DNA from 3 places in the Paenibacillus sp. B-A-8 genome. Region 3 is predicted to be linked to each of the others. Evidence: riboswitches for the same ligand, from Rfam matches in the RefSeq annotation. Region 3 holds a riboswitch; each other region holds the start of a gene.
The links. A riboswitch is a leader RNA that binds a small molecule or an ion and turns the genes downstream of it on or off. The one in region 3 is predicted to bind cyclic di-AMP.
Positions count from the first base shown of each region.

Region 1 (6,914 bases), 1.0 Mb from region 3:
ACTTCTTAGATTGCCTCTAAGCTGACTCTATCATTATTGCGCAGCTATTACCGTAATCTGACCCGGATGTTCTTCTGTTACTTCTCCGATCAATGCCGCTTCTACACCTGCAGCTACCAGCTCTTGTAGCAAGGCTTCACTTTGTTCAGGAGCAACAGAAATCAACAATCCGCCAGAAGTTACAGCATCACACAGAATATAACGGCTTAATTGGTCCATCTCTTCCGGATAAAGAATGCTGCCCTCCAAATGGGCAAAGTTATTCTTAGTTCCACCTGGAACAAATCCCTGCTCCGCCAGATCTCTTACTCTTGGCAGCATTGGTACATCGCCTTGACGAATAATCAGTCCGTGGTTACTTCCCTTAGCCATTTCCGAGGCATGTCCCAACAGCCCAAATCCAGTAACATCCGTACAAGCGTGCACATCATACGGCTCCATGATTTCAGCCGCTTTTTTATTCAATGTAGACATCACTGTGGTGAGGCGTGTGGTTTCTTCTGGTGATAGTTGATCCTTCTTAATAGAAGTTGTTAAGATGCCCACACCGATAGGTTTCGTTAGTATCAGCTTATCCCCCACCTGCGCGCCTGCATTCGTTCTTACTTTGTCCGGATGCACCAGCCCCGTAACAGCCAATCCGAATTTAGGCTCTTTATCGTCGATAGAATGTCCACCTACAAGCGTCGCTCCTGCTTCCTGCACCTTGTCCGCTGCACCGCGCAAAATGTCACCGAGAATGCTTTTATCCAGAACAGAGATAGGAAAAGCTACAATATTAAGCACTGTAAGCGGCTTACCACCCATAGCATAAATGTCACTTAACGCATTGGCTGCTGCAATTTGCCCAAAGGAATAAGGGTCGTCCACGATCGGTGTGAAAAAATCAACAGTTTGCACTAACGCGAGTTCATCGCTTAAACGATACACGCCTGCATCATCACTAGTATCCAAACCTACAAGTAGATCCGGATTAGGAACGGTTGGTGGCAGACTGCGAATAACCTGCATGAGATCGGCGGGACCGATTTTGCAGCCGCAGCCTCCTTTTGAAGATAATGAAGTCAATTTTATAGTTTCGGCTTGAGACATCATGACTCAGCTCCTTTAGATAGTTAATATCGAATATCTTTAATCTTACATCAGTAGACAGCAATGTACAAAATGCATAGCTACCGATTGGATTTCATTATTCTGTTCTTTGAGAAGTGCTATGAGTGGTATTCTTTCGATTAATAGTATGCTAAAGGCTGGCTCATTCGTAGATTTCGCTACTTTGGGCCAGCCTTTAGTTCGATACTCTGTACTTTAGGGAGGTTTTCCCTAAAATACTATACAAAAGAACGTCCCGCAGCCAGTTCATACTCCCAGCTATAGAACGCCCTCATTTCTTGCTTAAACGTTAGCCGACCATTAAGACTCTGAAGAGGTTTATGCAATCTAAGGTGCTTTCTCCACTAGGATCAACTGATCTGCTGAGCATCCTGATGTTTCTCCAAAAAACGCTGAAGAATAGCATTAAATTTCTCCGGCTGACACAGATTACTAGGATCTAATGCGTTAGGAATGATCGCTAACTGAGCATGCGGCAGCTGAGACACCATATCCTTCATACAGTTGACTCCAAATTCACTAAAGTCACCGACTATACATAACGCGGGACGGTTAAAAGATTTTAAGCATCTAGTGTAATCCACATGACTAGTAGCCAGCCTTTGGCGATACAATTCCCGCGGACGTTTGTCGAGAAGTCCTCTTCTAATCTCGTTATAGGCCAGGTTCCAGCGTTCGCGATACATCATACGAATCGAAGGCAGTACAAGCTCACTAGGAGCGTAATACATTAACCAACTACAATATGCAGCCATAAGCTGAATTTTACCTACTATTGTTGATGCATGACTTCTACAAAAGCTATCGGCAACAACAATCGCCTTTACCCGTTCCGGGTATTGTTTCGCAATATGTTGAACGACGAGCCCCCCATAGGCGCTCCCGACAAAAACCGCCTCACGAATGCCCAAATCATTCAATAGCATAATTATATCTAGGCATTGCGTTTCAATAATCTCGTTTGGAGCCTGCAGCAATTCACCTGATTTGCCATTCCCCCGTAAATCGCACAGAATCACTTTATATTTATCAGAAAAATACTCTAATTGTGGTTTAAACATGCTATGTGTTAATCCATGTCCATGGATAAACACAACCGGAGTCCCTGTTCCAATGATTTCGTAATAGAGCGAAGTTCCATTCAGTTTAGCAATAGGCAAAATTAACACCTCTTTCACAGGTAGGTTCTATATCTATATGTGCTTATAAACGCAGCAAAAAACCACAGAGGGATTCTCTGTGGCTATTCATCATCAAATACGCCATTCATCCTCTCTCCATACGCTTACGAGGTTAGCTGTCGGATTCGGGCAGTGAGAGTTGCCCTACCTGTATGGATGCACTATTCAGCATCTGTAACAGGATTCACCCCATAACTAGTACCGACTGTCATATCGATTTCCAGTTGTTGGTTCCCCCGCTTTCCTTAACGGAAATTAAGCGGACTTCTTATGTAATTGTCAGTTATGTGATGAATCATACTCCGTGTAAGGTTTCTTGTAAAGTTGAGCCCTGGGCAAAATAATGATGAAAGCCATGCTTTTCATTTCATATTGAGCATACTCTTCGTTTTCTCTTTCTATTGCTCTTGTTTACTCGGTTTATTAAGAAAAAGCCGAGCGGTCATCAGAGATCAATCCCTGAACCACTCGGCTTCTTTATACAATCATTCGGCTACAACAGATCGGCGTTTTTCAATGCATGCTCCCAGCTCGGAAAAAAGAACAGCGCACTTCTCATAAGATCAGGATCGCTTTGCTTCACTTGTTTTTTACTGATCGAGCTTCCGTCAGTTTGAAGCTTTTTGATACGACTTAACACTTCATCAGCCTCCAAAGGAATTTCCATTGAAACACTCCTCTCTCAGTGACCTGGTTTCCAATCATTTTCTCCATAATATGCAAATTTATTCTTCATTTCGATTTATAAGGATTAAACCAGCTGATAGATCGGTTGTTCTGCAATAAAATAAGTAGGAATCGTTGGGTATTTCTCTGCCAAAACTTCAGCTAAATATTTCATTCCCGGGGCTTCACTCTCCGCATGACCTAACATAATCAGCGCATTCGATCTACCTTGATGTACTGCATCCCTCACATATTCCGGAGTTTCCCACTCTGGCCCTTCGCCAGCAATCAGTAAATCAAGATTGTGCTGATTAAAAAGAGGGATAGCCATTGTCCCGCCTCCTCTGTAACCCACTGATATCCCCACATGTCTGCATACCTGGGATAGGTCACCGGCAACACGTACATAGGGGATTCCTAGTTTTCTTTTTATGTACTGAGCCGCTTCACTTACTGTCATGGCAGGAATCGTTAGGATTGTAGCAGCGGGTTGCTGCTCATTCACATAAGCTGACCACTCAAGCTCTCGCAGCAAGCCGACCATGATCCCATCCGGTTTATGACGATGACAATAATCATGATAACGAAAAATAGCCATTTCAGAACGTTTGATCAAACTCAGTTTCGTGAGATAAACAGCGTCATCCTTTAACCACTCACTTGTATCATGGTGACTGTAATACACACCTTCATGTGTGATCAGCAAATTGGCGTTCATAGCCATCGCTCGTTCCACAACATATTGCGTAGCGCAAAATGCTGTAACTATCCCTGTAACCACCGTTTCTGGATTTCCTGGCTTAAGTGTATCCACAGTCCCCTCTATCTGTTCCTCAGTTCCCATTAAATCTTCCAGTATTGTTCTTATCGTAATGTTCACCGTAACCCTCCCTTTGAGTTTCATTCTTCTGATCTACAAACAAATAACCCGCCCTTATTTAATATAAGGACGGGTTATTTTACTACTTGAGCAGCTTACCCGCTCTATAATTTTGGGGCAGAGCCGATAATACGGTGAAAGGCTGGCTTCGGATGATGCTCTTCATCGAATAAGAAGGGCCAGTTCTTCCGGCCACGAACAGGGAAATCATCTAGCCAGGTATAGTCATCCGCTGCTCCCCAGAACGTGACTGAACTAATCACGTCGCGGTATTCTCTCAGCAGTGCGAACATCGCTTCATATCGATCTGCTTGAAGTTCGAGCAGATCAGCAGGTACTGTCTTTAAGTCCATTCGTTTGTCTTCAAAACGGAACATGGATACATCCAGCTCAGTCAATTGAAGCTGAAGTCCTAACGAGGCATATTTCTCAATCGCAGCACGAATATCATCAAGATTCGGATCGTATAGATTCCAGTGTGCCTGCAATCCGACGCCATGGATCGGCACCTCTTGATCCAATAGCGACTTCACCAGTTCATAGATTTTGTCACGCTTTAAGGGATGGGATTCATTATAGTCATTGTAGAATAATAATGCCTTAGGATCAGCTTCATGGGCGAATTCAAACGCTTTAGCTATAAAATCCGGGCCAACAATGTCGAGCCACTTCGAATGGCGAAGAAGCTCTTCTCCTTCATCGGCAATAACTTCATTCACAACATCCCAAGCATAAATATCTTCCTTATAACGTCCTACAACGGTTTGAATATGTGATTTGACTCGTGCAAGCAAAATCTCTCTGCTTACAGGTCCTCCGTTCTTATCCTCAAACAACCAATCCGTAGTCTGATTGTGCCAGACCAAGGTATGTCCGCGCATCGCCATCTTATGTTTTCGGGCGAAGGCAACTAGCTGGTCTGCTGCCCTAAAGTTATAAATATCCTCAAGTGGATGTAGACTTTCAAATTTCATCTCATTCTCAGCAGTTATACTGTTGAAATGATAAGCAAGCAAGTGCTCCTGTGATTGTATCGTAAATGGGTTGACCGCTGCGCCAATCTTGAAATCCTCCGAGAACACTGTCTTTAGTGCAGGCTCTGAGTAATCGCTAGCTTGTCTCATCAATTTCCCTCCCTACAAAAGCGTACATATTTAGCATTCTACTCATGATGATCGATAGTCGAACCAATCAAAGTAAGCAGGAACCCCCGCCACTTTGCCATGTCCTGTCGCATATAAGCCAACAAGAACACCGGTAAATCCGTTTCCTTTGACAGCTTGAGGGGATAATGGATAGGCTAGAGCCCTAGATAGCTCGATCCATTCCTGACCATCCAAAGAATAAAGTAAAGTGTATTCCGTTAGCTCCGCCCGAATTTTCAGATATAAACACCCAGCAATGGTTGGAATCTCTGCAGCCACATGTGTTGTTCCATCAACAGTTAAATAAGCTGTAATCACTCTATGTCCATTTCTTTGCGATAGTGCAATTTCATAATGTGCATTCTCGTCCAATCTAGCACAGAGTCCAGCCTCTTCACCGTCCACGGTAGGGTTAAAATCCAGTAATGTACTCCATTCAGCTGAAGTATGCTGCTGTCTTCTGCCTATAAAGGCTACCTGACCCACTTCATTAAGGTCTTTCGATTGCCCTCGAAGAGCTAGAAAACCCGGACGTTGGCTTAGTGACCAGCTTCCCTCTGCCGGATTCCGCAGAAAGGATAATCCCAATGGCAATACAGGGTCATCAAAATCATATCTTCCGCTAGTCTCAGGTTTTGGCGAATGACCCGGTACACGCGGAACCTTCATCTCCAGCCCGACAGTGTCCTCATTATTATCGATCATAGGCCAGCCGTCATCATCCCAGCTTACAGGAGCAAGGAAGGTCTCTCTCCCTAGGACAGTATATTTTGAATCTACTAGTCTGACACCTAGGAATACAGCCCACCAATCCCCATTACGATCCTCAATCAGATCAGCATGTCCTAGATACTGAATGGGACTATCAGTCCCGCGATGGGTCAATATCGGTTGCTCTAATCTTTCAAAAGGACCGTAAGGGGAGGAAGAACGACCGATAATTTCTCGGTGTTCCTTTGCCGTGCCGCCTGAAGCAGACATGATATAATACATTCCGTTAATTTTGTACAAATGTGGTCCTTCCGTCCAAGGTCCACCATCCCCAGTCCAGATGACAACAGGTTCTGTTAATGCTGCTCCTGTAGCAATGTCTATCTCATATTGAATAGCGTGGGAATCATAATCTGCTCCCTGCTGGGTAGTTACATATACCTTTCCATCCTCATCAAACATTAGGGAAGGGTCAATTCCTCCATAAGGAATACTAATCGGGTCTGACCACGGACCCGCTGGGTCCGTAGCCGTAACATAGAAATTCCCCTTCCCGTGTATTTCGGTCGTTATCATGTAAAACGTTCCTTCATGATACCGGATCGTTGGTGCAAATATACCTCCAGAGCTTTTGCTCTTACGTGTATCTAGCTGACTTTCACGATTGAGCACATGACCAATTTGTGTCCAATGAATTAAGTCCTGGCTGTGAAAGATAGGTACCCCAGGAAAATATTCGAAGGAGCTACAAACCAAATAGAAGTCGTCTCCAGCCCGTGTAATACTCGGATCTGGATAAAAGCCTGGAAGTATTGGATTTGTGTATGTGATTAGGGATTGGTTCATAGTTTAACAAACAACCTTCCTATACCTTAATAGTGATTGTAAGCTGCTTATTCCTTCACGCTTCCCACGTTCATTCCAACTACAAAATGCTTCTGCATGAATGGATACACTAGCAAAATTGGAACGGAGGCAACGATAGTAACTGCTGCACGAATGGACTTTGGAGTAACCATTGATCCTGCTGACTCCGCAGTCACCCCTTGACCGTTAGCTACACTTGCGTTACTGTTCGCATTCATACTAGATTGTATTAGTTTCATTAATTCATACTGCAATGTGCTGAGGTGCTGGCGGGAAGAGGTGTAGATAAAAGCATCAAACCATGCGTTCCATGCACCTACTGCAACAAAGAGGGCGATGGTAGCAAGAACA
Region 1 is NZ_CP183882.1:5,931,079-5,937,992, forward strand. Features, by position in the region: gene selD (selenide, water dikinase SelD) at 34-1,095, opposite strand; gene ACN6MV_RS26725 (alpha/beta fold hydrolase) at 1,464-2,273, opposite strand; cyclic di-AMP (ydaO/yuaA leader) riboswitch at 2,380-2,566, opposite strand; gene ACN6MV_RS26730 (hypothetical protein) at 2,788-2,961, opposite strand; gene ACN6MV_RS26735 (Nif3-like dinuclear metal center hexameric protein) at 3,046-3,840, opposite strand; gene ACN6MV_RS26740 (endo-1,4-beta-xylanase) at 3,945-4,964, opposite strand; gene ACN6MV_RS26745 (glycoside hydrolase family 43 protein) at 5,007-6,542, opposite strand; gene ACN6MV_RS26750 (carbohydrate ABC transporter permease) at 6,590-6,914, opposite strand, start outside.
Region 1: another riboswitch for cyclic di-AMP. It lies ahead of ACN6MV_RS26725 (alpha/beta fold hydrolase); the one in region 3 lies ahead of ACN6MV_RS00190 (ubiquitin-like domain-containing protein).

Region 2 (6,914 bases), 540 kb from region 3:
TTTGCAGAACCGACTGGTGAAGGACTTCCACCCGTTACTTATTATAGTGAGAATGGTGAATTGAAGGGCGATGTACAAATCTATCTCCAAAATGCCCTTCAGCAGGCCAACACCCAGTTCGTCGTTGGCGACAAGCTGACGCAGGAGCAGATTGCTGCTATGTCAACACCGGTACAGATCGCTACTCAGCAGCTCAACCCTGATGGGACTGCGGGAGATAAGGATGCGTCGCGGGAATCCGCTCCAGCTATTAATTACGTCATTGTATACGCCATGCTTATGCTGTTCTTCATGTCTATCATGATGACCGGTAATATGATCGCGGCTGAGATTACTTCAGAGAAGAGCTCACGGATCATGGAGATTCTGATTACAAGTGCCTCACCTTTAGCGCAAATGTTCGGTAAAGTTATCGGTGTCTTCTTAGTAGGATTATTACAGATTGGCGTCATTATCGCAGCGGTAGTTGTCAATCTTAAGCTTCCGCATAATGCAACGATTTTGAAAGATTTAGATCTGGATTTAGGCCAGCTTAATATTAACTTGTTGCTTTATGGGATTGTTCTTTATGTACTAGGTTATTTCCTCTATGCCTTGATGTATGCGGCTGTAGGTTCGATTGTCAGCCGTACAGAGGATCTTGGCCAAGCGGTTATGCCGATTATGATGTTAGGCTTCGTAGCATTCTATGTTCCGCTGTTTAGTATCTCCAATGCGGATACTCTGCTGGTTAAGGTAGCGAGTTATGTGCCTTTCACCTCTCCATTGACCATGTTGCTCCGAATTGGTGTTGGTGAAGTAGCGATCTGGCAAGTTATTGTATCATTAGCCATCTTGCTTGTTACCACGTTCATCTTTGGATGGTTGGCTGCCAAGATCTATCGCACAGGCGTATTGATGTACGGCAAACGTCCAAGTATTAAAGAGATCAGAAAAGCGATGAAGGCTTACAAGATCTAAGTGGCTTCATATAAACTTTTAAGGAGTGGTAATCATGACTAAAAGTGAACAATACAATATGATGCTTTTAATGAGTTCGGTATCTCTGGCTACGGTTAGTAGAATGCTCTCGACCAATGGGTCCGCTTTGATGGATTTCACTCAGGGTGTATTGACTGGTATTGCCATGGTGGGGATGATTGCGGGATTGTGGATGTACGGTAAGGCACGTAAGAGTAAAGCGTAATAGTAGGAAATAAGGAAGCCACGGCAGAGGCCGTGGCTTTTTTATATGCTCGAAAAGAGTGAAAAGCAAAATGATCGCGTTAGCAAAATTCAGTTCGGTATTTGTGTAATTTTAGTGAAAAAAAGTACAAAAAAGGAATTGGTGATATAAGCTAAGATTAGTCTCTTAAAAAACTTCTTATTTAAATGAGCAATAACGTGATTATTAGAGAAAGCATATAGGGGAGAGGTTCAATGAGCAGGATGAGGTATTTCACTAAGGTGGAATTCTACAATTATAGGGCGGATAGCGGCGGTGAAAAAGCTGGTTATTATGCTTTGATCTTTTTTTTTTATAATGCCTTAATCATTTATTTATTTGGTCTATTGATGTATAAAACCGATTTTTTAGAACGAGCAAGGCTTTATTATTCAAATGAACATTTATTTAAATTAGCCATCTATAGTCCTATTTTCATTCTTGAATTAGCGCCATTGCTATTCTTATTGAGGTCAAAGAAGGAGAACCTGCAGAGCATTGGATTAACTACTTCTAATACTGCAATATCTATTCTTCTAGGTATTGTTGGGGCCATTCCTTTTACCTATCAAATTATTCTAGACTTCATTCTACATAAGAAAGAAATTCAATTGGAAGGAGCAAATCTGTGGGTAGAGTTCTTAATACTCTTCATTTTCACTGCACTGCCTGAAGAATTAATGTTCAGAGGTTATATCCAGACTCGAATTACAGGCTTGATTAAGAATAAATATCTTGCCATTGTAGTGGTTGGATTATTATTTGCGTTGATGCATATTCCTTTTCAAATGAGTATGGTTAATATGACCTTTATGGATTATTTAATTACTAATTGGGTGTATATGATTCAATTGATGGTTATGCATATATATTTTGTCTATCTTTATACTCGAAATAATAATATCCTTGTCCCAATCATTAGTCATACCCTCATAGATTATATTCAATTATATATAAAGTAACTCCCACGGGAGGGTTGAAATACTGAATGTCAGCCCTCCAACTACGTTAGTTAGCTTTTCGGCCAAAGTGAGCTCCGAGGGCTATACAACGGACAAATTACCGCTGGGCAGCAAATCCTCTTGAGCAGTCATTTGCTCCCGCACATGTCTAAGCTGATCTTTCAGTACAGGAACACTCTTTTGCAGGATAATGCTAATTTGAGGTAAAGATAGCTTTAGGCCATACCACATCACTTTTACGAGCTGTTCCTCCCAAGGCAGTGCCTTGGCAGACAGAAGAGACCGGCGTGCGTAATAATCGGCGCATTGACGGATACAAGAGCGGTAAGCTTCGATAGAGAATAGCTGGCTGTCGAAGCTTTTTTGACGGAATATTTTATGAAGCTCTTTAAAAGTTCGGATAGTAACTCTCTCGGCTTCTGCTGATTGTTGTAACAACATAGAACTGAGCGCATAGATATCATTCGTATTCTTTTGAACACACTCTGCAAATATAGTTCTACGGGGCGATCCGGCAGGTAAGGGGTCAGGCATGATAAACACGATCCTTTCAGAATGGGTTATGGGATGAACCTATAATATAGAAAAGTAAGAAATGGATTTGTTGATAAGCTCGGCGGTATCAGGTTCTGGATAACTATGCTTTTGAAGCGCAATACTGGATACGGACTTAGATGGTTTATAGTATAGCCGCCCCCCTCTGGAATCTCTTCCACCGGCAACAGCTCTGTACAGACGACCTTGCTCAATATGATCTGCCAATGATTTACCCTGCAGCTTGGCTTTTAAATCCTGTAAAGCATCTTGCACTAGCTCAAACTGAGTCTGATCCCACTCTGAACCATGAGTACGTACTTTATCTATCGCTTCCTCAAGCCGGCAGTGGTATATCATTCTGAGAAAAGAACTCCATTTAATAAGGTCGAAGGTTTTAGTATTGGCTGAGATAAGACATGCCCCCCAGCTGCTACCCCCTTTACAGGTAAGTTTCAGGATGCCATACCGGCTGCCTGGATCAGCCTCCATTCCATAGTGAATAGGCTCAGGTGAATCAAAGACGAATACTTCAATGCGAGATAGTCTTCGCTGGTCCATGACAAGTTTCTCCTCCCTAGGGTTCCAAAAGCTTAAGCTCAACATGGTGAGTAAGGTTAGCCTTCTCTATACAGGCGAGCATTTCAGCTTCGTTCTCACAGACTGCGGCATGCTCCAGCCATAGTCGGAATTTCTGTTTACGTATAATGGATAAATGTAAGGGGAAGGTGCTGCGGGATCTCATTACGTACCAACCAATAGCAACGTCCTTCCAAGGTTTCTTAAAGGGGGCGAGCCACGGAAAACATTGGTGTGCGGACCAATCCTGCAGCTGCTGCTTTTCTCTGATACTTTTATATATTTCGTATATAATTCTTCGGTCCATACAGTACTCACAAGTAGAAGGGCTGCTGAAATGGCGCAAGGATTCAATTTGGTTCTGACCAAATGCATAGCCGACAATAGTTCTGTGATGATCCTCTTCGAACCATAACGCTCCAAAGCAAACATAATTTAGACTTATCGGCTCAAGCAGCCCTTGCTGAATTCCCCAATAATAGTGTTTCATTCCATTCACCCCGTCCAGCATGCTATTACCCGGGTAGGTTCAGGTAACGCAAAAACCGCAGCAAGAGGAGGACCTCTGCTGCGGTTTTGGAATACAGGCATACACACCTGTGCCAAAGCGTGGCGGATCAAGGGTCTCTCTCTTTACGCTTACGAGGTTAGCTGTCGGATTCGGACGGTGAGAGTCGCCCTACCTATGTGAGACTTGAACAGTCTCCTTCGGATTCACCCCAAGTAGGCCATGTGGCCCGATGGTTCCCCCGTTCCCTGCAAATACAGGAACTCAGCGTTGATTGTATTTCGTGAAATAGATTCAATCCGAATCATACTCTTTTCAAGGTGTTTCTGTAAAAGCAGAAAGTGTTCTTTTGAGCGCAATTTGAACCGTATCCTACCAACTGCGACGAAAAATCCTGCCAAATAGGTATTTATTGCGTGTTATCGAGCTTCTTCCTCGTTTAATCTCGACTTCTCGTTTCCTTTCCTATATAGGCGATTTTTGGTGATTTCTCCAGCTGTGGTGAATAAAATCACAGAGTCCGTCCGCTTTTCGCTAATTGATTCAAATTCGAGTAAACAAGAGATATAGAGAGATTGAATATCAAGTAAGCGCTATCCAATGCGAAAATAGTTTTTAATTTGCATTATTTTGGCATCAATCACGTTTTACAATACTTCCTGCATAAGGGTATGATTACTCCTGTTTCAACAACAATCGAATATTTGATCCGCTTAATTTCCGGTAAGGAAAGCGGGGGAACCAACAATCGGCAGACGATGTGAGAGTCGGAAGCCGGTTATGGGGTGAATCCTGTAGAGGATGCGAGTGAGCTCGCATCCTCTACAGGTAGGGCGACTCTCACCGCCCGAATCCGACAGCTAACCTCGTAAGCGTATGGAGAGAGGATGAGTGCAATGTGACCGCTAGCGAGCCACAGAGGAGAATCCTTTGTGGCTTTTTGCTGTGCTTTTTTAAGCAAAGCATTTATGGAAAACCTCAGGAAGAGGTCGTTATATTCATCATTAGCGGTAGCTTTTCTTTCAAGACCAGGGTGATCAAGCTCTGATCTTACAAGCAAAGCATTTGAGGAGAATAAGAGATGACAGATCAGAATGAATATGTACTGGTATGTGCGCCAACGAAGGCAGGAGAACATTTTATTAAGCTTCTAAAATTTAGAGGCATTAAGATGGCGGGATTGACCAACAACTTGCCTGAGAAGTCCCTACTTGAAGAGATGGGGATTGAGAAAGTCGTTCTAGTAGATACCCGCCATCAGAATACTTGGTTTCGCCCGCCGTTCCCGGTAGGCCGGGTATATCTGTTCGAGAGCAGCTTTACGTTATGCTGCCGCTACATTCAGATGTGCCGCACCTGGACGACGCAGCCGATTTTTGTGATCACAAGCTCAATAAATCCTAGATTGGTCTATAAAAGACTTGGTGCAAGTTATGTAATCTATTCCCACAGTGGAGATGCTGATTTTCTGATCGATAAATCACCTCATCAAGGATAAAAGAAGGAGTGCGGGAGATATGATGGATCTGTATATGGTGGCTTCGTTAGCTGTAATTTACGGGTTGTTTTATGGATTTATGCGCTGGTGCGCAGGTGTAGTTGAGGATACAGGGAGGGATAAGCTGTGATTCTAGTCATCGCTGTTACCCTACTGCTGTTTTTATATCTTGTTTACGCATTGATTCATCCGGAGAAATTTTAAGGAGGGGCATTCATGGGCATTTTGCAAATCGTAGCTGTAATCGTCATTCTCATCTTGCTGGTTAAGCCGATGGGCACGTATTTATATCATGTATTTTCTAATGAACCCAATCGTACGGATCGATGGTTTGGAGGCGTGGAAAAAGGGATTTATAAGCTGATCGGACTGAAAAAACGGGAAGGTATGTCCTGGAAAAAGTATGCGCTCAGCTTTGTTTTAACGAATATCGTACTGGTTACTTTCAGCTATATCTTTCTTCGATTGCAGCGGGGTTTACCGCTAAATCCGAATGGAATTGCGGATATGGAACAGACGCTTTCGTTCAATACGGTGATCAGCTTTATGACTAATACAAACCTGCAGCATTACAGCGGGGAGACGGGACTTTCGTATTTTTCACAAATGGCTGTCATCACTATGATGATGTTCACGTCTGCAGCGAGCGGATTTTCAGTTGCGGTTGCTTTTGTCAGAGGGATCACAGGACGCAAATCAGTCGGGAACTTCTTCGAGGATTTCGTCAAAGCACATATTCGTGTGTTCATTCCGCTGGCTCTGCTGGTTTCATTGGTACTGGTAGGATTACATGTGCCGCAAACCCTCAAGCCATCACTTGAAGTCACTACACTAGAGGGGCAAACGCAACAGATTGCTATCGGTCCAGTAGCTTCTCTGGAATCGATCAAGCATTTGGGCACGAACGGAGGCGGCTTCTTCGGGGCCAATTCATCGCATCCTTTTGAGAATCCTAATCCACTTACGAACGTGCTGGAGATTCTTTCTATGTGGATGCTGCCAGCTTCGCTCCCTTATATGTACGGACTGTTTGCTAAGAACAAACGTCAGGGCTGGGTTATTTTTACCGCAATGATGACCTTGTTCGTACTACTGCTGGGACTGAACTATTATGCTGAATCAAAGGGTAATCCGGCGATCAATGCACTAGGAATCGAATCTTCACAAGGCAGCATGGAGGGTAAAGAGGTACGCTTCGGCATTCCGCAGTCTTCCTTGTTTACTTCAGTAACAACCGCAGCTACGACAGGTAGTGTTAACAATATGCATGATACGCTGACACCACTGGGAGGTATTACGCCTCTGGCACTGATGATGCTGAACAATGTCTTTGGGGGTAAAGGTGTCGGACTGATCAATATGCTGATGTATGCGATTCTGGGTGTCTTCCTGTGCGGTCTGATGGTCGGCAGGACACCAGAGTTTCTCGGACGGAAGATAGAGGCCAAGGAGATGAAGCTGATTGCCATTGCGATCCTTGTTCATCCGTTCATTATCCTAGTACCAACCGCAGCTGCGTTCCTGACCGATTTGGGGCAAGGGGCGATTACGAACACTGGATTCCATGGGCTCAGCCAAGTGTTATATGAATATGTCTCTTCTGCCGCGAACAATGGCTCAGGATTTGAG
Region 2 is NZ_CP183882.1:579,535-586,448, forward strand. Features, by position in the region: gene ACN6MV_RS02625 (ABC transporter permease) at 1-960, shown strand, start outside; gene ACN6MV_RS02630 (hypothetical protein) at 995-1,186, shown strand; gene ACN6MV_RS02635 (CPBP family intramembrane glutamic endopeptidase) at 1,420-2,166, shown strand; gene ACN6MV_RS02640 (hypothetical protein) at 2,248-2,700, opposite strand; gene ACN6MV_RS02645 (hypothetical protein) at 2,740-3,261, opposite strand; gene ACN6MV_RS02650 (hypothetical protein) at 3,278-3,769, opposite strand; cyclic di-AMP (ydaO/yuaA leader) riboswitch at 3,902-4,067, opposite strand; cyclic di-AMP (ydaO/yuaA leader) riboswitch at 4,488-4,678, shown strand; gene ACN6MV_RS02655 (hypothetical protein) at 4,869-5,285, shown strand; gene kdpF (K(+)-transporting ATPase subunit F) at 5,412-5,489, shown strand; gene kdpA (potassium-transporting ATPase subunit KdpA) at 5,502-6,914, shown strand, end outside.
Region 2: another riboswitch for cyclic di-AMP. It lies ahead of ACN6MV_RS02650 (hypothetical protein); the one in region 3 lies ahead of ACN6MV_RS00190 (ubiquitin-like domain-containing protein).

Region 3 (6,914 bases):
TGTTGTTCAAAACATCACTCAGATTCACCGTATCCCTAATGGGCGTGAACGACGATTTTGCCGCTACGTATACTGGGTCTAAGGCATGGATCAATATCCGTCCAGGGGAACTGGCAAAGTTCGCCCCTGCCCCCAGCAGCGCTTCAAAATGTGACTGGCAAGCACCTGCAACAATCGTCAACGCATCAAAATTTCGCTCATAATCCCTAGCTACCCTAATAGCAGCTACGAAGTTTTGCGAATTTTTATAGCTGCTCAGACTGTGAAGATCGTAAGTATGCTGTTGCTTCAGCACCCCGTCATGACCGGTAATCACCACAATATCTGGACGCACGCGGGGCAGCAGCCGGTATAAAGTGTCAGCCATTGCGGACTCATGAACATGATGACCTTCAGCAGGGATCCGCAATTGCTCATATAAGCTTAGACTCTTATTCAAGTACGCCGGATCGCCATCCAGATGTAGTACTTTCCCCGGCACTTCAAAATAGGCAGCTTCCTTGGGCGATGGAGCCCATGCCCCCTCTGATAGAGCGCTCCCGCTCCGCTGACTTTGCTCCTGTCGGTCTTTCCGCAGCTGTGTCAGTGATTCATTCGCTTTAATCTGTGCTTGTTGTCCTCGTTCCGTAATTCGGGTAGGAGGCACTTGAACCAAGTCATTCAGAGGAGAATCCGCCAACAGACGGAAATCTGTGCCTTTAATGACGGCTCTGTCCTGCACAATATGATCTACACGAAAAGTCAAATCACCGCCATACGATTTACGAACGACCAAGTCTCCTAAATTCATTACAACCACCACCTCTACCCCATCGTATGGGCAAAGGCCTCAGTTGGTTCATAACTAGCCGTGTTTTTACTTATACGATTCCAGCAGCCAACAGAACACCGCTCAATCGGGCGTATTCTTCTAAACTTAACGTTTCTCCACGGCGGGTTGGTTCAATACCAGCTTCTGCAAGTAAAGCCTCCAGACGTTCACGTCCCTCTTCAGGGAAGTAACGAGCCTTGAGATTGTTAGCAATCGTTTTGCGACGCTGTGTGAAAGAAGCTTGGACGACCTCAAAGAAATGCTTCTCACTCTCAACTTCTACCGGTGGACGCTCTCTTACCTTTAGACGGATTACAGCCGACTCCACATTAGGTTGAGGAATGAATACTGTACGCGGTACAATGCAGACGAGCTCAGGCTCACTGTAATACTGCACGGCAATGCTAAGGCTTCCGTATTCCTTCCCTCCCGGAGAAGCAGCCATACGCTCCGCAACCTCTTTCTGAATCATTACAACGATGTTATCAAGCGGAAGCTTCTCTTCGAGCAGCTTCATTAGGATCGGTGTAGTCACATAATACGGCAAATTGGCAACTACGCTTACCTTGTTCACGGATGAAAAGTCTTCCTTGAACAGCTCCTGCAGGTTTACATTCAGAACATCATCATTACGAACCTTAACATGCGGGTAAGGGGAAAGCACGTCCCTTAAAATAGGGATCAACCTACGGTCGATCTCCACAGCGGTTATCGCACCGGCTGTTAGCGCCAAACGCTCCGTCAGTGCTCCAATCCCAGGACCGATCTCTAGAGCCCCTGAGTCGCTATCTAGCCCAGCAGCGTCTACAATCTTGTCCAATATATTTTGATCAATCAAAAAATTCTGTCCTAAGCTCTTCTTGAACTTAAATCCATAACGTTGAATAATCTCTTTTGTCCGTTTTGGAGTTGAAATTTCCTCTCTACCACTCATGAAGTAATGCCCCCCTGATCAATTTGGGCGAGAGCTCCGGCAAATTCCTCCCGCGTAATTCCAAACATCGCCAGCCGCTTGTACAGCTGCTTGCCATTACAATATCCGATTCCAAGCAAATTACCAAGTGCCATACGTCTTTCAGCTGCCCGAGGGTGTACAAGCATTCCAGCGGCCATTAGATCGTCAATTCCAATTATTGCAGGTGCTCCTTCAAAAGAGGTATGTACGTTTCGCAGCGCATGACGAATCGCCTCTGGAGAGGCGTTCTCCACACCGATATCTCCCTTACGGGTTGCGTCCTTCTCCGGAATGAAAGCATGCTTACAGCCCGGCACCTTTGCGGACACAATCTTACGAATTCGTTCACCCGCGTGATCCGGATCTGTAAGAATAATCACCCCTCTACGCTCCATAGCAAGCGCGATCTTCGCAATTACGGTCCGGTCTACCGCCGAGCCCCCTGTTTCGATCGTATCTGCTTCTACAGCGCGTTTAACAGCGACGGTATCACTCTTACCTTCAACGACAATTAATTCCTTAATCATATCTATTGACTCCTTCCAAAAAAAGCAAAAAAGAAGAGGTTTCGCTCCTCTTCTTTTGGTTAAAGAATTTATAAGTGATGAGCGGTTGCTCTGCGATCAACGAAATGATCATCTGGCGTTCCTTAACGGTTATCATCACTATAGCTTATCAAAGAATAATTTGCAAAAGCTTCCGAACTAATTTAACTCCGGCTTCACAGGTCCAATCACATAAACGGTACGTGATTTACGACCGAAATTACGCACATGGCTCAGTGAATCGTAATAGACGTCTACTTTATTGCCTTTAATGGCACCGCCAGTATCTTCAGCTCGGCGGAATCCAAGCCCCTCAATATATACCCACCAGCCAATAGGGATTACATTCGGGTCTACTGCAATTGTACGACCTTCCGTTACGCGTGTTCCGGAGGCAGTTTTGGTACCTATACCTGGCTCTTCTGATGAATAAGCTGTCATGGAGACGTTCTTAATCATCTTCTTGTACTCAAAGTCTACGCCAGCCTTGCTTGTGACGTTATTAGTCTTGGCGCTAACCTTAGCCGTTTTGGAAGTAGTGTTTGAATTGGAAGTTGTTGTAGTCTTAGCTACAGCCGGCTTAGGAAGTGGTTTGGTACCAACGGCAATAACTTTATCTTTCGTTACCGTTTGTACTTCCTTACCAATCATGCGCATAGAGGCCAGTTCTCCGTCTTGGTAGATCTTTTCAATATGCTGAATCATGACGCCTGGTTTGCCTGCCTGTGCCACTCTAACTGTTCCCACAGTAAGGGAGGGGTCTGCTGTCTTGATGACTCTGAAGGGTAAGTTAGTTGTCCGCTGTACAGTCTGTTTGTTGATGCGAACAATCTTAATCTCCATGTTGGCAGAAATGGCGGTGTCTAACGAAGGGAAAATCTTATCATGACCTTCTAGGGTGATGCCCATTTTGTCAATTGCTTTACCGATTGTATCCTCGGTTGTATATAACGTTTTTGTTGCTCCGTCCGCAGTAAGGCTAATTTTCTGCGCACGATTGATAACGACACGGTCACCGTCTTTTATTTCATCACTCAGTCCTAAAGATAGTTCATCATGCGGCTGCAGCGAAATTTGCTCTTTCTCCAGCACATCACCAAGAAGCGCTTCTCGCGTTTCAAGCGTCTGTGTCTGCCCGTCTATTACTAAAAATAATTGTTTGTTACTTTGACCGTGTACGTACAGCAGAATAAGTAGCGCGATAGCGACTGAAATCACGCCTGCAAGTAAAAGTACGCGAGTATTTACTTGCTCCCACCGTAGTGCGAAAGACCTGCTGGATGACTGCGAATCATGGGATACTTCTGGTTGGAATACGCCCATTCTCTCCATCCTCCTTACATAGCCCCGTCGTCAATTGTATATCATGAGGACTGAATTCCTTTGACGAAACTATTTGAGATTGTCACAGGACACGCACTTAATAACTTAGCGTCTCCTGCTCATGGATCGCCTGCTCGGCACAGCTACTCCCACCCCTGTTATATAACAGTATGTGGGCAACATTCTATTTATTCAAAAATAAAAAAGCCTAAAAAGAGTTCAATTGAGGACTCTTTCGTGGCTTCTCCAAATTCAGAATAGAGAATGCTTGTGCACGAGGTTGCCTCTCTTACTTGCGCTTACGGGGTTAGCTGTCGGGTTCGGACGAAAGAGAGACGCCCTATTTCAGGTCACCCGCTCATGGCGGTTGCCCTTAAATTCACCCCAAAGACCACGTGAAGAAATCAAATACTGTCCTGTGGCACGTCGAAGCCGTATTCAAAATACAGGCATGCGACAGGTCAATATTGGTTCCCCCGTTCTCCATACGGAGACTCAGCGAGACGATCCATGAATCAGTGGCTGTCACTATAACACAGCTCACATCACTGAAAAGATGATATCCTGTTTTGATGCATGTTGTAAAGGACGATTCAACCACGTTTAAGCAAAAATTTGGTTAAAATATTGTAATATTCAGCCGTTTTTATATTAAAAAAGTTTAATATATCGGCCATTCTCTATTTTTCGCCTGTTTTACTCCCGTTTTCACTCAATCCCAAATCGTTCCAGTGCGTTCGCATACGTTATTTTAGCCAATTCTTCCCATGTTAGCCCTTTAATTTCAGCTGCCGCCTCTGCTACCAACTTCACATGAGCACTCTCATTTCGCTTCCCGCGGAAGGGATGAGGAGTCAAATATGGAGCATCCGTTTCGATCAATAATCGGTCTAACGGGGTCTGCGCAAGCACTTCTTTTGGCACTCGTGCATTTTTGAACGTAATGGGTCCTCCAAACGATAAATGAAAACCAAGATTCAAGCACATTTTTGCTGTTTCCCAGCTTCCTGAGAATGAGTGCATTACGCCTCCAACCTCATTTGCCTTTTCTTCCCGCAAAATCCGTACAACATCTTCATGGGCATCACGGTCATGAATACAAATCGGCATCTTTAGTTCACGGGCTAGTCCGATTTGCTTGCGAAAAACCTCATGTTGCACATCCTTGGGAGAGGTATCCCAGTAATAATCCAGTCCAATTTCCCCAATAGCCACCACTTTTTTATGACTGCACAGAGAAGCGATCCAATCGAGATCTCCTTCTTTCATATCTATCGCATCCTGTGGATGCCAGCCCACTGCAGCATAAATATAATCATAAGATTCTGCCAGCTTCATCGTAGAGGGAATCGTCTCCCGATTAAATCCGATATTAATCATCTTACTAACGCCAGCCTCTACAGCACGAGCGATAACTTCTTCGCGATCCTCGTCGAATTGAGGTGCATCCAGATGCGTATGTGTGTCAAACAGAAACATTTTTGCCGTCACTCCTTGTTGTTTTTTAACATAAGACAGTGTGAATTTCACGCCATCTATTGTATCGTCTATTTCTACGAGAAGCAGTTATTGATTTCAAAAGACGAAAACATCGTTTCTTCTTGTCAAAAATCCCATATTTTCTTGTATTATTTTGCAAAAATCACTGCTATTGAAGATGGCAATCGTGTAAGCGCTTGTCTCAACTTATCTTGAGGAAAATACAAATGATACCTGCCACGATGAATGCCGCTAATAGAGCGTACAATATCCGACACCTCTGAAATTTCCCTCAGCTGATCATGTCGATCAAGCAGCAAGATTTGCTTATTGTCAAAGGCTTCTCCCGGACGGAACACATCATAGGGTAAATCTGTCGGAAAATCAATCTCCAAGTCATATTCCGGGTGAAGTCCCGCTGCCGCAAAACTGCTGCGAATTTCAGTAATCATATCTGTATCAAGATTCTCCATCTCAACATATTTATACAGTTTACGATGAATAAAACGGGTACACAAGTCGCTTAATAGCTCATCTTTTTCAAGCGTCCACTGCATAAAAGCCGTCTGTACCAGCGCCTCATCTAACATTAAATATTGCTTCACTGTCACCTCTCCACGGAACAAATCCTCCAGCGGATTAATCATAAAACTAAAATGGTACCCCTCTTGGAAAAGCTCCTTAGCTCTACGGAAAATTTGTCGCAAAATAATCTCAGAGCTGCGTGTCACCGGATGAAAATATACTTGCCAGTACATTTGATAACGCGACATTAAATAATCCTCAATCGCATGCATTCCCGATTCTTTTACCACAACCCGACCATTATAAGGACGCAGCATTCTCAAAATCCGATCAATATCGATCGTTCCATAGTTTACACCTGTATAGTACGCATCACGCAACAAATAATCCATGCGATCAGCATCTAGCGGACTGGAAACCAGATTAACAACGATTTCATGCTCATAAGTTTTGGAGATCACTGAAGCTACTTTACGAGGAAAATCCTCCTCCACATCACGCAAGATTTCAGTTATTTCTGTGTCCTCCAGAATAATACGACAAGTCCAATCCTCATGGTTCATTTCAAAAGCTTCTTCTATAGAATGAGAAAATGGACCATGCCCCAGATCATGAAGCAAAGCCGCACACAAGGTTAGCAGACTTTCTTCAGGAATCCAATCCTTATACCCGCTTCGTTCAAATTGCGAAATGATTCTACGTGTAATTTCGTATACCCCAAGGGAATGAGAAAACCGACTATGCTCTGCACCATGAAAAGTCAGATACGAGGTACCCAGCTGGCGGATTCGGCGTAGACGCTGAAACTCCTTTGTATTTATTAGTCGCCAAATAATAGTATCCTGCACGTGGATATAGTTGTGAACCGGATCTTTGAAAACCTTTTCTTCTGTAAGCGGCTGCTTCATGAGATCAACTCCTTTTTTAAATTTAATATGATTTTAACCAATTTAAGTATATAATAAGTAATTATGTCGTACTTTGTCGAATGATGACGATTTTAGTCTTGGTAAATCGACAAAGTTTATTTTTACACTTTTTTTAGAATTCGTGATTATGATAGGCAATTCAAAGTTTTTGTGAAAAAGTTCTTAATTAGCATATGAAAAAAGGTTGACTGTTTTGGGAATCGTTGGTATTATGAATATCATAAAACAGTGAACAATGTCGAATAATGGCGTTTTTGGGACATTGAGAGGAGTAACGATTGTTATGATGAAATCAACAGGAATTGTAAGAAAAGTAGACGAACTTGGTCGGGTAGTTATTCCCATTG
Region 3 is NZ_CP183882.1:39,308-46,221, reverse strand. Features, by position in the region: gene yabG (sporulation peptidase YabG) at 1-790, opposite strand, end outside; gene rsmA (16S rRNA (adenine(1518)-N(6)/adenine(1519)-N(6))-dimethyltransferase RsmA) at 861-1,745, opposite strand; gene rnmV (ribonuclease M5) at 1,742-2,293, opposite strand; gene ACN6MV_RS00190 (ubiquitin-like domain-containing protein) at 2,471-3,634, opposite strand; cyclic di-AMP (ydaO/yuaA leader) riboswitch at 3,916-4,145, opposite strand; gene ACN6MV_RS00185 (TatD family hydrolase) at 4,343-5,113, opposite strand; gene ACN6MV_RS00180 (HD domain-containing protein) at 5,263-6,546, opposite strand; gene ACN6MV_RS00175 (AbrB/MazE/SpoVT family DNA-binding domain-containing protein) at 6,851-6,914, shown strand, end outside.